Paraburkholderia bryophila: one gene and its partner. The protein of the gene in region 2 interacts with the protein of the main gene of each other region in a pairwise test. Links are inferred from orthologs where the notes say so. Each region holds a gene or a part of one and is shown on either strand. Other genes may lie near its edges. The genes, in order: clpS and GGD40_RS19790.

What was found.
Region 1: the proteins of GGD40_RS19790 (region 2) and clpS interact in binary tests that used the Escherichia coli proteins (3 or more experiments, as listed by UniProt). The link is inferred for Paraburkholderia bryophila from one-to-one orthologs.

The regions. Positions count from the first base shown.
Region 1 is NZ_JACCAS010000001.1:3,735,803-3,738,984, reverse strand. Bases 52-2,914 are described here. They hold clpS (ATP-dependent Clp protease adapter ClpS), read right to left. Parts: upstream 1,709-2,914; coding sequence 1,394-1,708; downstream 52-1,393. Other genes in these bases: icd (NADP-dependent isocitrate dehydrogenase), read right to left, coding at 2,701-2,914; GGD40_RS16710 (cold-shock protein), read left to right, coding at 2,256-2,462; clpA (ATP-dependent Clp protease ATP-binding subunit ClpA), read right to left, coding at 52-1,397. Also shown: more of clpA, read right to left, coding at 1-51; more of icd, read right to left, coding at 2,915-3,182. UniProt on the Escherichia coli protein: Involved in the modulation of the specificity of the ClpAP-mediated ATP-dependent protein degradation.
Region 2 is NZ_JACCAS010000001.1:4,398,110-4,401,379, reverse strand. What follows is about bases 274-3,224. They hold GGD40_RS19790 (ferritin-like domain-containing protein), read right to left. Parts: upstream 2,063-3,224; coding sequence 1,484-2,062; downstream 274-1,483. Other genes in these bases: GGD40_RS19775 (sensor histidine kinase), read left to right, coding at 2,706-3,224; GGD40_RS19780 (DUF1328 domain-containing protein), read right to left, coding at 2,358-2,534; GGD40_RS19785 (DUF1328 domain-containing protein), read right to left, coding at 2,151-2,312; GGD40_RS19795 (response regulator), read right to left, coding at 656-1,288; GGD40_RS19800 (response regulator), read right to left, coding at 274-635. Outside these bases: GGD40_RS19805 (MFS transporter), read left to right, coding at 1-123; more of GGD40_RS19800, read right to left, coding at 207-273; more of GGD40_RS19775, read left to right, coding at 3,225-3,270.

The DNA of each region.
Region 1 (3,182 bases), 660 kb from region 2 along the record:
TGCCCGAACACCACGCTCTTCAGATCGCGATCCAGCGTTTGCAGCTTGCTGCGATCGTCTTGCGACACGCTTTGCGGCGGGACGCGGGCGATCTTCGAGATGATCTCTTCGATCTCGTTCTTGCCGATGGTCTTCTTCTGCTTCGACTTCGGCAGGATGCGTTGCGCGGCGCCCGCTTCGTCGATCACGTCGATTGCCTTGTCCGGCAAGTGACGATCCGTGATGAAGCGTGCCGACAACTCAGCCGCCGCCGACAGCGCGCCCGACGAATACTTCACGCCGTGGTGCTCTTCGAAACGCGACTTCAGGCCACGCAGAATCGCTACCGTCTGCTCGACGGTCGGCTCGGTCACGTCGACCTTCTGGAAACGACGCGACAGTGCCGCGTCTTTTTCGAAGATGCCGCGATATTCGGTGAACGTGGTCGCGCCGATGCACTTGAGCGTGCCCGACGACAGCGCCGGCTTCAGCAGGTTCGACGCGTCCAGCGTGCCGCCCGATGCAGCGCCCGCGCCGATCAGCGTATGAATTTCGTCGATGAACAGAATCGCGTGCGGACGTTCCTTCAATTCCTTGAGGACCGTCTTCAGACGCTGTTCGAAGTCGCCACGATATTTGGTGCCGGCCAGCAGCGCGCCCATGTCGAGCGAGTACACCTGAGCATCCGCGAGGATGTCGGGCACTTCGCCGCGCGTAATTCGCCATGCAAGGCCTTCAGCGATCGCGGTCTTACCGACGCCCGCTTCACCAACCAGTAGCGGATTATTCTTGCGCCGGCGACACAGCACCTGCACCACACGCTCGACTTCCGACTCGCGCCCGATCAGCGGATCGATGCGGCCGTCTTTCGCCATCTGGTTCAGGTTCGCCGTGAACTGGGCGAGTGGTGTTTCCTTCTGCGCGGCGGCTTCGTCGGACTCGGCATTCGCGTCGCTCGCTTTCGCGGCGTCCGTGCTGCTCGTCTTGGCGATGCCGTGCGAGATGAAATTGACCACGTCCAGACGCGTCACGCCCTGCTGTTGCAGGTAGTACACCGCATGCGAATCCTTCTCGCCGAAGATCGCAACCAGCACGTTCGCGCCGGTTACTTCCTTCTTGCCGTTCGAGGTGGACTGTACATGCATGATCGCGCGCTGGATCACACGCTGGAAACCCAGCGTGGGCTGCGTGTCGACGTCGTCCGTGCCAGGCACGGTCGGCGTGTTGTCATGTATGAAGTTGCGCAGGTTCTGGCGCAGATCCTCGATATTGGCCGCGCATGCACGCAACACCTCCGCCGCTGTCGGATTGTCCAACAGTGCCAGCAAAAGATGTTCGACCGTTATGAACTCGTGCCGCGCCTGGCGTGCTTCCATGAACGCCATGTGCAGGCTGACTTCCAGTTCCTGGGCAATCATGCTTCCTCCATCACACACTGCAGCGGATGCCCGGCCTGCCGTGCGTGGGTAACGACTTGCTCGACTTTGGTCGACGCGATGTCCCGCGTATAGACCCCACAAACTCCCCTGCCTTCGCGATGCACCTTCAACATAACCTGTGTTGCGGTTTCACGATCTTTATTGAAGTATTCCTGCACGACCATCACGACAAATTCCATTGGCGTGAAGTCATCATTCAGCAGCACCACTTTGTACATGGACGGCGGCTTGAGTTTCTTCTCCTGCCGCTCCAGTACGGTGCCGTCCTGCTTGTCCGGGATAATCGCCATACACCCATTCTAAACAACTAGGACAGGCCCGCAATCCTGTCAAAACCCGGCCGACCGGCCGGTGAGCCCGTTCGCCACCGCCTGATGAGTAACTACCCGCCATGCGTGCGCCATTCGACGAGCCGTTTGCGGAGCCGGCCCCTATCCTGATGCTTCGCGGCCTTGCTGCACCGCAGTCGGATCGAGTATCGCACAACCTGCCGGAGCTGGCTGGAAGGCTCGCCCCGTGCCAATCGGCGGCGGGCGACCCGCAGAACAGCATGTGAGTCGATTATGCGACTTTTCAAGACAGCCCGCTTGCGCAACCGCACATAACGAAAGCGGGAAAAACCCTGGAAAGCGCCTGTTTGCAACGCCTCAGCTAGCGTCTCAAAATTTTCTTGACACTCGAATAAAGAGCCTCAACAATCAAGCTGGCACTTTTTTCACTGAGCCATAAATCGAAAAAATGCCGATGGTGAGCTTGTGAGGAGGGAGCGGCTGCTCGCGCGGTCGTCGAGCTTTTCGAGGGCTCGTGGTAGTGACATGAGTTACAGGGGAAGTTGGAATGGCAAACGGTACGGTCAAATGGTTCAATGACGCAAAAGGTTTCGGATTCATCACGCCTGACGAAGGTGGTGAGGATCTGTTTGCACACTTCTCGGCCATCCAGATGAATGGATTCAAAACCCTCAAGGAAGGCCAAAAGGTGACCTTCGAGGTCGTGCAAGGCCCGAAAGGCAAACAGGCATCGAACATCCAGGCACCTGCCTGATACGGTTCGTTACCCGTCCTTTGAAACCCGGCTTCGTGCCGGGTTTCTTTTTTTGGGGCCGACGCACGAGTCGCGGGCATCCCAATTATCGGACGACTGATCGCTTTGATGCGCGCTGCATCTTTAGAGTCCGCCCTCTCGCCCCGCCGCTCCCCGAAAAACAAAAACCCCGACGGCACATCGTGCCCATCGGGGTTTGCCGGACCGCTGCGGAACGCGCGAGGCGCTCCCACCGCGCTTACATATTCTCGATCAGCACCTGACCGAAACCCGAACACGACACCTGCGTCGCGCCTTCCATCAAGCGCGCGAAGTCGTAGGTGACGCGTTTTTGCAGAATGGATTTTTCCATCGACTTGATGATCAGTTCCGCCGCCTCGAACCAGCCGAGGTGGCGCAACATCATTTCTGCCGAGAGAATTTCCGAACCCGGATTCACGTAGTCCTTGCCCGCGTACTTCGGCGCGGTGCCGTGCGTGGCTTCGAACATCGCGACCGAATCCGACATATTCGCGCCCGGCGCGATACCGATCCCGCCGACTTGCGCGGCCAACGCATCCGACACGTAGTCGCCGTTCAGATTCAGCGTGGCGATCACGTCGTATTCGGCTGGACGCAACAGGATCTGCTGCAGGAACGCATCCGCGATCACATCTTTAACGACGATATCGCTACCCGTCTTCGGATTCTTGATCTTCATCCACGGGCCGCCGTCGATCA
Region 2 (3,270 bases):
GCCTTCGTCTGGCCGATGTTCGGATGGCTCGGCGTCAGCGTGGCCGGACTCGCGTTCGCCGGGCTCGCGGCGTGGAATCATCTGGCGCTGCCGGCTCGCGCGAAGCGTCAGGGCCTGCTTTGACGCGCTGAGCCGTTGAAACTTTGAAACGTTAGCCGCTATTTTTAGCGGCTTTTTTTAGCCGCCGCTCCAACCGCGCGAGGCGCTCACTTGCCGCCTCGTGCGTACGCATAGTCATGCAGCGCGTCGATCACCCGGTCGAACTCGAACGACTTGTCGTAAAAGTGCCGTACGCCGTATTGCTCGCAACGCTCCCGGTAAGCCGGCAACGCGTGATTGGTCAGCACTGCGGCGAACACCGTGTCGATCAGCCCCTCGCGTTGCAAATAAGCCAGCACCGGGACGCCTGAACCCTGCTTGAGTTGCAGGTCGACGATCACCGCGTCGAAGGCCTCGTCGGTCAGCAACGCGATCGCCTGATCGGCGGAATCGGCGTAAGCGCAGACGCGCAGCAAACCCGACGCGTCGATCGCTTCCACCAGGCTGCGGCGGATCAGCGGCGAATCCTCGATCAGCAGCACGCGCAACGGCGTGTGATTCGCTGACTCGGCAACAGGGTTAGGTTCGCTATTCATCGGCTGGTCTCGATCGTCCATTATTCGATCAGGCCGTTCTTGATCGCGTAATAAGTCAGATCGGCATTGTTCGCCAAACGCATTTTCTCGAGCACGCGCGCCCGATAGGTGCTCACGGTCTTCACGGACAAATGCAATTCCTCCGCGATTTCAGTAGGAAGCTGGCCGGCCGCGAGCTTGCAGAAAATCTGAAACTCGCGCTCCGAGAGCGCTTCATGCGGCCGCCCCGCGGCGGGCTTGTCGAGATTGTCGGCGAGCGTATCGGCGACCGCCTCGGATAAATAACGATGCCCGCGCGCCACCGAGCGGATCGCCCGCACGATCTCCTCCGGCCCGCAATCCTTGTTCAAATAACCGTTCGCGCCGGCGCGCAGCAGATTGATCGCGTACTGGCTCTCCGGATAGCCCGACAGAATCAGCACGTTCTGCTCAGGGCGCACCTGCTTGATCACGCGCAACGTGTCGATGCCGTTTTTATCCGGCATCGCGATGTCGAGAAGCACCACGTCGAACGCCTGCTCGCGCACGAGGCTGATGGTTTCGTCACCGGTGGCGGCTTCCGCCGCAACGCACATGTCCGGCTCGTCGGCGACGAACTGCCTGAACCCCCCTCGGACGATCGCATGATCGTCGGCTATCAACACTCGAATCATCGGCTTGGTGTCCCTGCTGTGGAAACGCTCCAGAGCAGACATTGTAATGATCTCCGGCACGCTGGCGCGCCGGTCATGCAGAGCGATGCGAAAGCCGGCGGCTCATGCTATCGATGCTGCGTGCAACGGGCGCGGGACATTGCTTCTTTCCAGACCCACCCGCGCCCGGCACGCGCCGGCATAGCGTATCCGCGCCTATTCCCGTCCTTCGAGAAGATCCGCCATATCGTCCGCATGCTCTTCTTCGACCGCGAGAATGTCTTCGAACATACGACGCGTCGTCACGTCCTTCTCGCCGAGATAGCGAACGATCTCGCGATACGTGTCGATGGCAATCCGCTCGGCGACCAGGTTCTCCTTGATCATGTCCGTCAGATTGTCGCCTTCCTTGTATTCCGAATGCGAGCGCGTCTTCAGGCCGTCCGGTGCAAAATCCGGCGCGCCGCCCAGTTGAACGATGCGCTCGGCGATGCGGTCGGCGTGCTCCTGCTCCTCGGCCGCATGTTCGGCAAACTCCGCCGCCACAGCCTCCGAGTTGATGCCCTTGGCCATGAAGTGATGCCGTTTATAACGCAAAGTACAGACGATTTCCGTGGCCAGCGCATCGTTGAGCAGCTTCAGCACGGTCTCGCGGTCCGCGCCGTAGCTCTGCGTGACCGGACCGTCGGACATATGCTTGCGCGCGTCCTCGCGAATCTTCTTCAGGTCCATCACGAACGGCTGGTTAGGCGGAGTTTGAGTGGCGGCGCTCTGGGCACCTGGTGATTTCGACATTTAATTTCTCCTTAATCCGTATGGGGGGAACAACGCATCCCGCACGAATCGCGCCTGATGCGCCGGTCAAAGAGGAATCGCTGCGCGTCTACGTTCGGAACACGCCGAGCAACAACGTGACCACGAAGACGACGAGGAAAATGTAGAACAGGATCTTGGCGATTTCCGCCGCGCCCGCCGCAATGCCGGTAAACCCGAACACGGCGGCGATGATCGCGATCACGAAAAAGACAATGGCGTAGTGAAGCATGGCAACTCTCCTTTCAGTGGGGTTCCGTTCGATGTGCGAGCCGCGCTAATCGACGATTTTTTTCGTCACCACGAAGCCGAGCACGAGGAACACCACGCACAGAATCACGAACACGATAAACAGGAACTTTGCAATCGCGGCCGCACCCGCAGCAACGCCGGTAAAGCCAAGCAGGCCGGCGATTATCGCGATGACGGCGAAGAACAACGCCCATTTCAGCATGGTGGCTTTCTCCCGAAACAATGAATGAACGATCAAGGCTCATGCTATCGATCGGGGCACGAAGGCGCATTCCGACGCACGCCGGTTTTCGTGTGAGAATCCGCTTACATTGGATTACGGCAGCGTTACGGCGGTGGACGTTACACTGATGCCCCATCCGAGGAGCCGAATGTGCCGAATGCACAGAACACGTCGAACCTGCAGACCCCGCGCGATCCAGCGGCCACGACGCGACTGAGTCAGTGGATGCACAAACGTAGCTGGGCCATCGCGATGACGGTTGCGATCGTCATCACCGTGGGCGGCCTGGTGATTCTGGAGACCGCGCGCGAGCGCATTGCCGCCGAGTACGAAACCGCGCTCGACGCCCGCGACGTCACCGTGCAACTGAGCACGCTCGCCAGCCAGCTCTCCAACCTGAGCGCGCAGCAAAGCGATTTTCTTCTGACGAAGCAGGACGCCACCGCGCAAGCCTATTGCGCGACCGCCACGCGGATTCGCCAGAGCGAACAGCAATTGAACCGCTTCTACCGCGGTGGCAAAGCGGACAACGCCGAACTCACGAGCTTCACGCAGATTCTGGTGCTGATCGAAGCGCGCATCGGCGCGGGCGCGGCCGCGCTGCAACGTGCGGCGCCGCATCCGCTGGATCTGGCCGCTTGCGGGCCGCTGAGCGCGGCGAATCCGGCTGACGCGTCGCTGGTGGACAGCACGCTCACGCTGCTGCGCGACAACG